4 regions of the Shewanella sp. SG44-2 genome follow, and region 4 is predicted to be linked to each of the others. Evidence: predicted binding sites of a transcription regulator. Region 4 holds the regulator's gene; each other region holds the start of a gene.
The links. Region 4 encodes FliA, which starts transcription of late flagellar genes. Its sites were predicted from a motif close to CTAAAGNTNNNNNNNNNNNNGCCGATA; they were not measured.
Positions count from the first base shown of each region.

Region 1 (3,186 bases), on a different contig from region 4:
TGCACTTGAAAAGCTAGCCCAAGCGTATGGGCATATTTCATCATTAATTTGTAATGCTCATCGGGTACGTCAGCAGCAATTAAGGCAAGCTCAACCGCACAACTGATTAACGCTCCGGTTTTTTTATTATGTAATTCGGTTAATCGGTCTAAATTTATACTGTGATCTGTTGCACTCAAATCAATCGCTTGCCCACCACACATACCTTGATAGCCTGATGCTTTCGCGAGTACTCTGACCATCGCCAGTTGTTGCTTCGGATGTAAGTCATTACAAGGGGCTGTGATAATTTCAAAAGCCAATGTTTGCAATGCATCACCGGCTAAAATAGCGGTGGCTTCGTCAAATGCAATATGCACAGTAGGTTGGCCACGACGAAGAGCATCGTTATCCATTGCCGGTAAGTCATCGTGTATTAACGAATAGGCATGAATACACTCAATGGCAGCAGCGGCTTTATCAAGTGCATTGATGTTAACACCTAACATGTCACCTACACTGTAGACCAAAAATGGTCTTATGCGTTTCCCGCCCAATAGCGCGCCATGCAGCATCGCTGCTTTTAAATCTGGTGCAGCGTCATCAAGCAGCGTTAAATGTTGGTTAAGAATTCCATTAACGCGATTTTGGTATGTTGTTATTGCTTCAGCTAACACGTATCAATACCTATTATTCAATACACACTATGTTGACGATTATTCACTTTCTACAGTGAACGACGCTAATTCGGCATCATCTTCATTTAATAAGATAGAGACTTTTTGCTGTGCTTGCTCAAGTTTGGCTTGGCTTTGACGAACTAACTTAATGCCGCGCTCAAACTGTTTAAGTGCATCATCCAGCGACACTTCACCTTGCTCCAAATGAGCAACAATGGTTTCAAGTTCAGTTAATGATTGTTCAAAACTGAGATTTTCAGGTTTTTTAGCCACGAGTTATATTCCTTTCATTCAGCGTGTGACAAGGTATATCAGCCCAGCGTATCGGTCAAATACAGTCGCTGGTTATTTGCTCAACAGCACGCTTTGTTATTGAATTTTGTTTAGAATGTACAAAAACAAGCTAAACTTGAGCCAAGTTTGTCCGATAACAAGTCATGATTTAACATTACTAGCGAAAAATAGTATTGAAACTTTTGCTGTAATACATAACGATGGGCATTGTTATCAACACAAAATGCTGACGGATTATTCGGGTCGTATAACGTGCGCTAACAGCACGGTGGAAGTAGCACAAATACGCAGCGTAATGACTGCGATTGAGGAGAGGTTGTGGATTTAGCTACCCTAATAGGTATTATCGGTGCTTTTGCATTTATTATTGGTGCAATGATCACCAGTGGTGGTATCGGATTATTTATCGATGTACCGTCAATTTTGATTGTTGTGGCAGGCTCTTTATTTGTGGTGATGATGAAATTTAACCTAAAGCAATTTTTAGGTTCAATAAAGATTGGTATGAAAGCCTTCATGTTTAAATTAGATAAGCCTGAAGACTTGATAGAACAAGCTGTCACCATGGCTGATGCTGCCCGTAAGGGCGGTTTTTTAGCATTAGAAGAAGCGGTTATTACCAACACCTTTATGCAAAAAGCCGTTGATATGTTAGTTGATGGCCATGACGGTGATGTGGTGCGCAACGCATTAGAAAAAGACATTGCATTAACTGAAGAACGTCACAAAACCGGGGTGGGTATTTTTAAAGCCATGGGCGATGTGGCACCTGCAATGGGCATGATTGGTACTTTGGTTGGTTTAGTGGCGATGCTATCTAACATGGACGACCCCAAATCCATTGGCCCTTCAATGGCAGTTGCATTGTTAACAACTCTCTATGGTGCGGTGATTGCCAACATGATCGCCATCCCGATGGCGGATAAATTATCATTACGAATGAACGAAGAATTGCTTAATCGTAATTTAATTATGGATGCGGTTTTAGCGATTCAAGATGGGCAGAACCCACGAGTTATTGAAGGATTTTTGAAGAATTATTTGGCTGAAAGTCTGCGAAAAATTGATACAACGGACGGAGAGTAACTCATGGCTAAGGCCAAGTGTGATTGTCCACCCGCTGGCGCCCCTATGTGGCTGGCCACATTTGCAGACTTAATGTCGTTGCTGATGTGTTTCTTCGTGTTGTTGCTAGCGTTCTCTGAAATGGACGTGATGAAGTTTAAACAAATTGCTGGCTCTATGAAGTATGCATTCGGGGTGCAAAATAAAGTTGAAGTGAAAGACATTCCTAAGGGGACGTCTGTTATTGCGCTTGAATTCCGCCCTGGTCGCCCCGATCCCACGCCCATTGAGATCATTAATCAACAAACCAATGAAATGACTCAGCCGACGATAGAATATCAGGCGGGTGAAGAAGACAGTGCTGGTGGTACTCAAAAGCAAAGCGGTGAGCAACGTGGTGGCAATGCAGCCGCAACAGCGCAACAAGAAGCTGAAGCTGTTAAAAAAGACGCAGCCTCTTCGCAAGAAAACATTAATGATCAAGTTAAAAAAATGGCTGAAAAACTCAATGAAGAAATTGTTGATGGTGCCATTGAAATTGAATCTTTAGGCCAACAAATTATTATTCGTATTCGTGAGAAAGGCTCGTTTGCTTCTGGATCAGGTTTTTTACAACCTAAGTTCAAACCGATTGTGCGCTCTATTGGTGAGTTATTAAAAGATGTCCCCGGCATTATTACTGTGTCAGGTCACACTGATGGTGCAGATATCAATAATGAGCTTTACAGTTCAAACTGGGAATTATCAACTCAACGAGCTGTTGCTGTGGCTCATGAGTTAAGAAGAGTCTCTGGTTTTGATGAATCCAGGATGAAAGTAGTTGGAGAGGCATCTAACCGACCATTAGTCGCCAATGATTCCAATGAAAATCAAGCTCGAAACCGTCGTGTTGAAATCTCCATCGAGCAAGGTAAAGCTAAAGAGTCGAATGAAATAATAGTGACTAAATAGTTTGCCATCAAATGTTAAGCGCAATCTCTGTAGATTAACGAGGTTGCGTTTTTTTTGTTCTAGCAATATGGTTTTTAGTCATAAAATGGCTTTTAGCTATCGATATTCACAAGCCGAACACTATCAACTATGTCTCGACCTATGACGAATCACAGATAAACAAAGTGAATATGTTTGGTTAATAGGCATCCTTTGGTATAATCCGCAAATTATTGCA
Region 1 is NZ_JACJEU010000016.1:50,812-53,997, forward strand. Features, by position in the region: gene ispA ((2E,6E)-farnesyl diphosphate synthase) at 1-656, opposite strand, end outside; gene xseB (exodeoxyribonuclease VII small subunit) at 696-932, opposite strand; gene pomA (flagellar motor protein PomA) at 1,272-2,039, shown strand; gene H5181_RS13040 (flagellar motor protein MotB) at 2,043-2,969, shown strand.
Region 1: the regulator FliA is predicted to act here: its motif matches at 1,063-1,089, upstream of pomA (flagellar motor protein PomA).

Region 2 (3,186 bases), on a different contig from region 4:
CACGGAACTTATTGTTTTACGGAACTTAAAAATTATGATTTCGATTTAGGGTTACAGTAATCCGATTAAGGTGAGATCAGAGTTTGTAGGGCAAGGGGAAAAAATGCAACCGGTTATCATCATATCAACATGTTAATTCAAAGATAAACGATTTTAACCTTACCGTGTAGTCAGTTTTGAAGTAAGAACACCTAGCTCCTGTAACATCGGCTAGTAAGTGCTAATTGCTCCAGCTCAATCTCTGAACGCTTAATTTAGTTCGATTGGTATTGCATCATCTTCAGCAAATAGAGCATCAGCTTTAGTTCGTCACTACAATGTCAAATAATTGGGATATACGCCCCAACCGAATACCAAAATAATCAGAAAAATTGTTGCGTATAGAACATAAAACAAAAAATTATTTTATGAGGAACCTTACACTGTTATTACTCTGCTACTGAGTATAGTTCAGACTTCAAAAAGGGTTAAAACGTGATGTTTTTATGCACCAGAACATTCATTCTTTCGAGGTGATTATTGAATATATGTTTGTTGGCGATGGTCCTTTTTGATCCAGATCTGCTTATTACTCACATTTATTAGCTGGTCGTTGAGAGTTATTTTTTGAATCTTATATTATACTTTAAAAATCATTAAGTTATCACTTGCACTTTTTTAGGTTTACATGCGTTTTTCTGCGATCTTAATTTGATAAAATTCTAGATATCTTACGTTGCGTGCTCAATTGTTCTAAAAAGTGCATATCTTCTAACGGGGTATGTTGTTGGTAGGCATTAATCGCTTTATTTTTAGTTAGGTAGTCGCAGTTACTTAATACTTCAACCATAGAATCTGATTGAGAACCTCTAATCACTAATGCTTCGGGCGTTAATGCTTGTTGAAGTTGAAACTGACGTGCACCTTGTTGCTGAAATATCATCGCGTTATCGATAGTGTCTGGGTGAACAGAAATATCATCGACTAATAATTGAGGTTGAGGTACAGAAAATCGTTGTCGCAGTTTTTGTGTGCTCTCTACATCATTATCTAATTGAAATTGAGCCATATCGCGAGCATCAATTGACAGCATAGCCAACAGCAAACCAAATTCACCGCGACGATTGTTTTCAATCGCAACGTTTAATCGGCTCCCTATTTGTAACTCATTGACTAATGTTGACTCAATTTGCATATAAAAACATCACCACTACTGCTCGATGCTATTTTATCGACCAAACAGTCATAAACTTTAGTAAAATATTCAATTATGTACTTTACATATAAAAGGTTTCTGACTACTATGGCGACCGCAATTGAGGAGGGGTTCCCGAGTGGCCAAAGGGATCAGACTGTAAATCTGACGGCTCAGCCTTCGAAGGTTCGAATCCTTCTCCCTCCACCATTTGCGTTGCTACAAAGTGTAAATTTAAAAGTGTTAAAGATGTAAATAGTTAGAATGTAAAAAGATAGTAAGAAAAAAGAAAATATGTGGAGGGGTTCCCGAGTGGCCAAAGGGATCAGACTGTAAATCTGACGGCTCAGCCTTCGAAGGTTCGAATCCTTCTCCCTCCACCATCTTTCTTTTAATCTTATTTATCTTGCTGTGGAGGGGTTCCCGAGTGGCCAAAGGGATCAGACTGTAAATCTGACGGCTCAGCCTTCGAAGGTTCGAATCCTTCTCCCTCCACCATTTTACATCTCGAGCTTAGTTTATTACTGCTTAGTTTAATTACCGAATGTTATTCTTATTGATTCATCTGACCCAAAATCCTCGTTTATATTCTACAAACAACCTTTTCTTTGTTACAAAAAACAAACCCACTAATACAACCTGTAAACCTTATGTTATCCTTTTAATTCATTGGTATTTCTCACAAAATCATTTTCCATACTACCTCGTTCTTCCACCTATTTTTATCAATGCAACTCAACATCAGCATTTTTTAAAATATATGTTAGCTGATAGCGATAAACACTACTCTTAACTTTACATTTTAGTTATTATTTATTCCTTTTTGGAATAACGAGTATTATTGCATGTCATCTACTTGGGTCAATCAGGCCATCGCAAAAATAGAAGCCGATTATCAACGTTCCGCAGATACACATCTTATAAAATTAGATCTTCCGCAACTTGATGGTATAGACATTTATTTAAAAGACGAAAGTACTCATCCAACAGGTAGCTTAAAACATCGTTTAGCTCGATCACTATTTCTGTATGCGCTATGTAATGGCTGGATAAAAAAAGACACTCCCATTATTGAGTCTTCATCTGGGAGCACCGCTGTATCTGAAGCCTATTTTGCGCGATTACTTGGATTGCCCTTTATCGCTGTAATGCCAAAAACGACTGCTAAAAAGAAGATTCAACAAATTGAATTTTATGGTGCGCGATGTCATTTTGTCGATAATGGTAGTCAAATGTATGCTGAATCAGAAAAATTAGCCGCTGAGTTGCAAGGCCATTATATGGACCAATTTACGTATGCTGAGCGAGCCACCGATTGGCGAGGTAATAACAATATTGCTGATTCTATATTTATCCAAATGGAAAAAGAGCCCCATCCTATTCCAAGCTGGATTGTAATGAGTCCTGGTACTGGTGGCACCAGCGCTACCATTGGCCGCTATATTCGTTATCAGCAGCAACAAACGCAGTTGTGCGTCGTCGACCCCGAAAATTCTGTATTCTACGATTACTTTCACAATGGTGACGCGAGCATTATTAGCGAAAAGAGCAGTAAAATAGAGGGAATTGGTCGGCCACGTGTTGAACCGTCATTTATTGCTGGTGTAGTTGACTGCATGATTAAGATCCCTGATGCCGCCTCAATCGCAACGATTCAGTGGTTAGAGCAACTCATAGGGCGTAAAACAGGCGCATCTACTGGTACTAACTTATATGGGGCGTTGCTGTTAGCAACACAAATGCGTAACGAAGGTCGAACAGGTTCTATTGTGACCTTAATTTGTGATGCGGGTGAGCGCTATCTTGATACCTATTACAACCCACAATGGATAGAAGACAATATTGGCTGTTTTGAACACTACCGAGAAAAACTCGCCACGTTTAATCAATCAGGTTTACTTCGTTAACCTGTTAAAATTAAAAAGCCGTTGAATATTGATTCAACGGCTTTTTTTGTTTCGTAAAAAACAAGTGGTCATAATGAACACTAAATAAACGCTTTTAGTCAATAT
Region 2 is NZ_JACJEU010000035.1:28,568-31,753, reverse strand. Features, by position in the region: gene H5181_RS18440 (VC2046/SO_2500 family protein) at 686-1,174, opposite strand; tRNA gene H5181_RS18435 (tRNA-Tyr) at 1,300-1,384, shown strand; tRNA gene H5181_RS18430 (tRNA-Tyr) at 1,473-1,557, shown strand; tRNA gene H5181_RS18425 (tRNA-Tyr) at 1,588-1,672, shown strand; gene H5181_RS18420 (PLP-dependent cysteine synthase family protein) at 2,020-3,081, shown strand; gene queE (7-carboxy-7-deazaguanine synthase QueE) at 3,176-3,186, opposite strand, start outside.
Region 2: the regulator FliA is predicted to act here: its motif matches at 1,209-1,235, upstream of H5181_RS18440 (VC2046/SO_2500 family protein).

Region 3 (3,186 bases), on a different contig from region 4:
CGGGCATGATGGCGGGTTAAGTATCTCGGGTCGGTTACACCACATGAATGTGCGATCATGGTTAAATCGTAATGTAAGAAATGATTGTAGTTTGCGACTCGTGCAGATTTATCTTTTGGATCTAAGCCTTTTTGCAATCGTATATTATGAGTGGTTATACCGGTTGGGCAGGTGTCTCGGTTGCACTGTAGCGATTGAATACAACCTAAGGCAAACATGTTTCCGCGAGCTGAGGCGATAAAGTCGGCGCCAGTGGCTAATGCCCATGCCACGTATGACGGCATGATCATTTTACCGGTCGCAATAACCTTAATGCGTTGTTTAAAGCCGCGTTCATTCAGTAAATCAACCAGTAACGGTAAACTTTGGCGCAGTGGTAAGCCGACATTATCCATTAAAGCTTGGGGGGCTGCGCCCGTACCACCATCGGAACTGTCTAAGGTAAAAAAGTCTGGCGCATATTCAATACCACGACGTTCAATTTCATCGAGGAATTCAGTAACCCAAGACATATCACCTAATACCGCTTTAATACCGGTTGGTTTTCCGGTGATATCTCTTACTTGATTGATCATATCGATAATGTCAGCAACATTATGTAATTCAATATGGCCATTGGGGCTTATGGAGTCTTGCCCTGCTGGAATACCGCGAATGGTTGCTATTTCTTCGGTGACTTTTATCGCCGGTAAAATGCCTCCTTTTCCAGGCTTCGCACCTTGGCTTAATTTAATTTCAAACATTTTTACTTCAGAATGAGCGGCAATATCGGTCAGTTTTTGTGGATCTAAATGACCATGCTCGTTACGCACTCCGTATTTAGCGGTACCTATCTGAAAAACTAAATCACAATGTCCTTTGAGATGATAAGGGCTTAACCCTCCCTCACCAGTATTGAGCCAACAACCTGCTTTTGCTGCGCCATGGGATAGTGCTGTAACGGCTGGACGAGACAAGGCTCCAAAGCTCATTGCCGAGATATGGCAAATTTTATCAGTTGTGTAAGGGTGTTTACATTCAGGACCAATGGTTACTGCGATGGTTTGGTGAGTGTCATGATCACTGACGGGGAATGCTGAGTTCATGAACATTACCGCACCCGGTTTATCCAGAACTTGTGTCGACCCAAACGCAATTGTTCGGTCAACATTTTTAGCTGCACGATATACCCAACTGCGTTCGGCTCGATTAAACGGCAGTTCTTCGCGATCTTGAGAAAAAAAGTATTGTCTAAAAAACTCACCTTGTTTTTCAAATATATATCGAAAACGACCGATAACAGGATAGTTGTGTCGTATGGCTTGTTTTGTTTGCAGTTTGTCAGCGATAAACATGTAAATTACAGCGATCAATAATAACCAAAATAACACTAAGAAAAGACCGGAAAAAATATCTATTCCCCACATAAACCAATGTTGTTGCGGCATGTTGTTATTCCTATCTGGCTATCAATCTGATTACCATATTAGCAGATGTTCATTTGGGCAAGTTAAATTGGTGATGTTAATCAACAAGCTATTTTTTAGTAAACGTAATATAAATAAATTTTTCTTAATTGTTTTAATGTATGGCTTTAGAAATGTGTATTTTGGTCGATAATTAAGCTATCGGTCATTGTATGTGAGCTAATATCATGGAAATTAAACAATCAAATAGCAGTAATGCGAGTCCACTGCGTGACAATAAAATAGTCAATACACCGCAAACTTCATCAACCCACCAAGCTGAAAAAAATACGCCGGTTGAGCCTAAGTTAACCAGCAATCAGCTAAGTCGACAAATGATGAATAATTCGATTTTAGCGGCGCAAGAAGAGGTCAGTATTGCTGCGGGTGATAAGTCTATGGCATTACTTTATCGTGCCGCGATTGAAGCCATTAATGAAGAGCTTGCGCCAACGCTAGGGGAGAACTCAGTCCAAAAGAGTATTGAAAGTGGAGTGGATTACTCTCCTGAAGCGACTGCCGATCGTATTGTCAGCTTTGCCACAAATTTTTTCTCGACACATCAGCAACAAAATAAATCCATGGGATTTGATGAGCAAGTTAGCAGTTTTATGGTGAAAATTGGCGATGCTATTGATCAAGGTTTTAAAGAGGCTAGCGATATCTTATCTGGGCTAAAAGTCTTAGACGGTGATATTGCTGCTGGTGTTGATCAAACCTATGAACTCATACAACAAAAACTTGCTCAGTTTCAGCAAGACCGCTTAGATGCTAATTCAGCAAAGCAAGATTCATCAACTACGTAAACTTAGCTCTGTTCTTTTTAAGCGAATTAATAGCGTTAGATTATTCGCTATAGATATAAATCTGGAAGGCTTTTAATTAAGCAAATATCTGTATAGATTGGTATTATAGTAGATACATAGGCCAGTCTAAAAGGAACAAAGTCATGTGGATTACCGGTACCGTGCTAAAACGCATTGATTGGAATGATAAATTATTCTCGTTGCGTATCAAAGCCGATGTCGAACCTTTTATCGCAGGTCAGTTTATTAAGCTCAGCCAAATGCGTGATGATAAACGTGTCGCGCGGGCGTATTCGCTTGTCAATCCACCAGGGACTGATTATGTCGAAGTGCTGGCTGTTGCGGTAGAGGATGGTCAGTTATCTCCAGATCTAAAAGCATTAAGCCCTGGTGATACCATTCAAGTCACGCCTAAAGCGACCGGTTTTATGACTTTAGATGAAGTGCCTAAAGGGGCATTGCAAGGCAAGCACTTATGGCTGTTAGCGACAGGCACTGCAGTGGGTCCATTTATCTCTATGCTTGCAACCGATGAGCCATGGCAACGCTTTGAAAAAGTCGTGTTAGTTTATGGTGTAAGGCTTGGTGAAGATTTAGCTTATTTAGAAACGATTAAACAGTTTATTAGCCAACATCCTCTTCAGTTTGTGTTTATTCCAATTGTGACCCGTGAAGATTATCCCGAAGGCTTATCATGTCGCATTCCTGATGGTATTAGCAGCGGATTAATTGAACAGAAAGCAGGCTTAGGGATTAATGCAGAACATTCTCAAGTGATGATTTGTGGTAACCCTGGAATGATAAGTGATGCGCAAACCGCTTTGGTTGAAAAAGGCTTAGCAAAAAATCTTCGACGAGCGCCAGGGCAAATTACGGTCGAAAAATACTGGTAACACTTTGGTCAATCATAGTTCCATGATAGTGGCTTAAGCTTG
Region 3 is NZ_JACJEU010000005.1:1,265-4,450, reverse strand. Features, by position in the region: gene H5181_RS05115 (FMN-binding glutamate synthase family protein) at 1-1,427, opposite strand, end outside; gene H5181_RS05110 (DUF5610 domain-containing protein) at 1,634-2,251, shown strand; gene H5181_RS05105 (ferredoxin--NADP reductase) at 2,395-3,144, shown strand.
Region 3: the regulator FliA is predicted to act here: its motif matches at 1,572-1,598, upstream of H5181_RS05110 (DUF5610 domain-containing protein).

Region 4 (3,186 bases):
TAGTCTTATCAGCGACTGGCCAACGTCGTGTGTTACAAGATGCTGTAGAACATTTTAAACGAATTCCATTAGCCGGTGCGATTTTAACAAAGTTAGATGAATCGGTATCAATTGCAGGTGCATTGAGCGTATTGATTCAAAATGAGTTACCATTGAGCTATGTTACTGACGGTCAACGTGTTCCTGAGGACATGAAAGTGGCAGATACGTTAGAGTTGGCTAAGAAAGCTCTCGCGGCGTTAAATGAAACAGAACAACAATCGTCACAAGACACAGTGTGGTCTAATGACACAGCCTATGCATTTGAGTAAAGATATGACTCGGGATCAAGCAAGTGGTTTACGTATGATGAATCAACCAAATAACGATAAAGTTAAAGTAATTGCCGTATCCGGTGGTAAAGGCGGAGTGGGCAAAACCAGTGTGTCAATTAATACTGCGGTAGCACTAGCTGAAAAAGGCAAACGCGTATTAGTGCTTGATGCCGATTTAGGTTTAGCCAACGTCGATGTCATGCTCGGGATACGTGCTGAGAAAAATTTATCTCATGTTTTGTCTGGAGATGCCGAATTAGATGACATCATTGTACGCGGACCTAAAGGTATTGGTATTGTTCCTGCCACATCTGGTTCTCAAGCGATGGTTGAGTTATCGCCAGCACAACACGCTGGACTTATCCGTGCATTTAGTGAAATGCGCACTCAGTTCGACATTTTAATTGTAGACACTGCCGCGGGTATTTCGGACATGGTGCTGAGTTTTTCTCGTGCATCACAGGATGTATTGATAGTCGTTTGCGACGAACCAACATCAATTACTGATGCTTATGCGCTAATTAAAATATTAAGTCGTGAACATGGTGTGTTCCACTTCAAAATTGTGGCAAATATGGTTCGTAGTCTTCGAGAAGGTATGGAATTATTTGCTAAACTCAGTAAAGTGACTGATAGATTTTTAGATGTTGCTTTAGAATTAGTGGCAACAATACCATTTGATGAAAATTTACGTAAAGCTGTTCGTAAGCAAAAGTTAGTTGTAGAAGCGTATCCTAAGTCTCCTTCAGCTATTGCTTATCATGGATTAGCCAATAAAATTATGACTTGGCCAGTTCCACAACAGCCAGGTGGTCATTTAGAATTTTTTGTTGAACGTCTTGTACAACGTAAACCGATACAAGAAGGAAGAACGAGTGAATAAAGCCGCAGCGTATACTCAGTTCGATAACAAAACGTCTATTGTTGAACAGTATGCACCGTTGGTAAAAAGAATTGCTCATCATATGCTGGCAAGATTACCAGCATCGGTGCAACTTGATGATTTATTACAAGCAGGGATGATGGGGTTACTTGAGGCCTCTTCTAAATTTGATAATAGTAAAGGGGCTAAGTTTGAAACCTTTGCTGGCATCAGAATTCGTGGTGCAATGATTGATGAAATTCGCCGTGGTGACTGGGTTCCGCGCTCAGTTCATCGTAATAATCGTCTAGTAGCGCATGCAATTGATGAATTGGGGCAGCTGCTTGGAAGAGATGCCAACGATACAGAAATTGCTGAAAAACTTGATATGTCGCTCGATGAGTACCATCATATCTTAAATGATGTTTCTGTTGGTAAAATCATAGGCATAGAAGATCTTGGTGTTTCGCAAGATGTGTTAATCACAGATAACGAATCACCAGATGAAACCTTTGACTCGCTTGCTGAAATTCAATTCCAATCTGCATTGGTTGAAGCAATTAAGACATTGCCAGAAAGAGATGCATTAGTGTTGTCGTTATATTACGACGAAGCATTAAATTTAAAAGAAATCGGTGCCATCCTTGAGGTTAGCGAATCGCGAGTAAGCCAGATATTAAGTCAGGCAATGCTCAGATTAAAAGCGAAGCTCAAGCATTGGACACAAGAATAATAACTTATCTAGAGCAAACGAGTGTCAGCTCACCGGAGGAAACCTTGGACAAGAATATGAAGATTCTTATTGTTGACGATTTTTCAACAATGAGGCGTATCATTAAGAACTTGTTGCGAGATTTGGGATTTAATAATACCCAAGAAGCAGATGATGGCTCAACAGCCCTACCTATGTTACAAAAAGGCGATTTTGATTTTGTGGTAACAGACTGGAATATGCCTGGAATGCAAGGCATTGACTTACTTAGAGCAATCCGTGCAGATGATTCGTTAAAGCATTTACCTGTGCTAATGGTAACTGCAGAAGCTAAGCGTGAACAGATTATTGCTGCCGCGCAAGCTGGTGTAAATGGTTATGTAGTAAAACCTTTTACCGCAGCTACGTTAAAAGAAAAGTTAGATAAAATCTTTGAACGACTCGCATAAGCAAGGATAAGTCATGCAGGCATCAATATCGGGGTTAATCACCCTCGAACAGGCCCAAGAACTTGTTGAATTGCTTACCTTGGGTCAACAAGATAAAGCCGATGAAATGATCAGAGAGCTTGCTATGCCATTGCAGCGTGAGCTTTTTGAAGAAGTCGGTAAGCTAACTCGACAACTCCATAGCGCACTAAAAGATTTTCAAGTTGATAACCGTTTATCTGAATTAGCTAACACTGAAATACCAGATGCTAAAGAAAGATTGAATTATGTTATCGACATGACAGAACAAGCTGCAAATAAAACTATGGATGCAGTTGAAGAATGTCTGCCTTTGGCCGATACCATCATTAGCAATATACAATCAGTGACGCCAATGTGGGATAAATTGATGCGTCGTGACATTGAAATGGGTGAGTTTAAGTCGCTTTGTCATGATGTTCAGCAGTTTATGTTACATAGTGAAAATGATTCTAATCGTCTTCGCGAGTTATTAAATGAAATTTTGATGGCGCAAGACTTCCAAGATTTGACGGGGCAGATGATCCGTCGAGTGATTGATTTGGTTCGTGAAGTAGAAAGTAATTTGGTCTCAATGCTAACGGTATTCGGTGATCATACTACCGAATCATCGCCAACTATAAACGAAAATAAAATAGAAGCAGAAGGTCCCATCATGCATGCTGAACTGCGTGAAGATGTGGTGACAGGTCAAGATGAAGTAGACGATCTGCTATCAAGTCTGGGTTTCTAATTAGGAGTCAATTTAATGTCTTTTGATGTTGATGAAGAGATACTCCAGGACTTTTTAATTGAAGCTGGCGAGATTTTAGAGCTTCTACAGGAGCAGCT
Region 4 is NZ_JACJEU010000021.1:50,476-53,661, reverse strand. Features, by position in the region: gene flhF (flagellar biosynthesis protein FlhF) at 1-311, shown strand, start outside; gene H5181_RS14800 (MinD/ParA family protein) at 316-1,197, shown strand; gene H5181_RS14795 (RNA polymerase sigma factor FliA) at 1,190-1,909, shown strand; gene cheY (chemotaxis response regulator CheY) at 1,954-2,337, shown strand; gene H5181_RS14785 (protein phosphatase CheZ) at 2,351-3,088, shown strand; gene H5181_RS14780 (chemotaxis protein CheA) at 3,104-3,186, shown strand, end outside.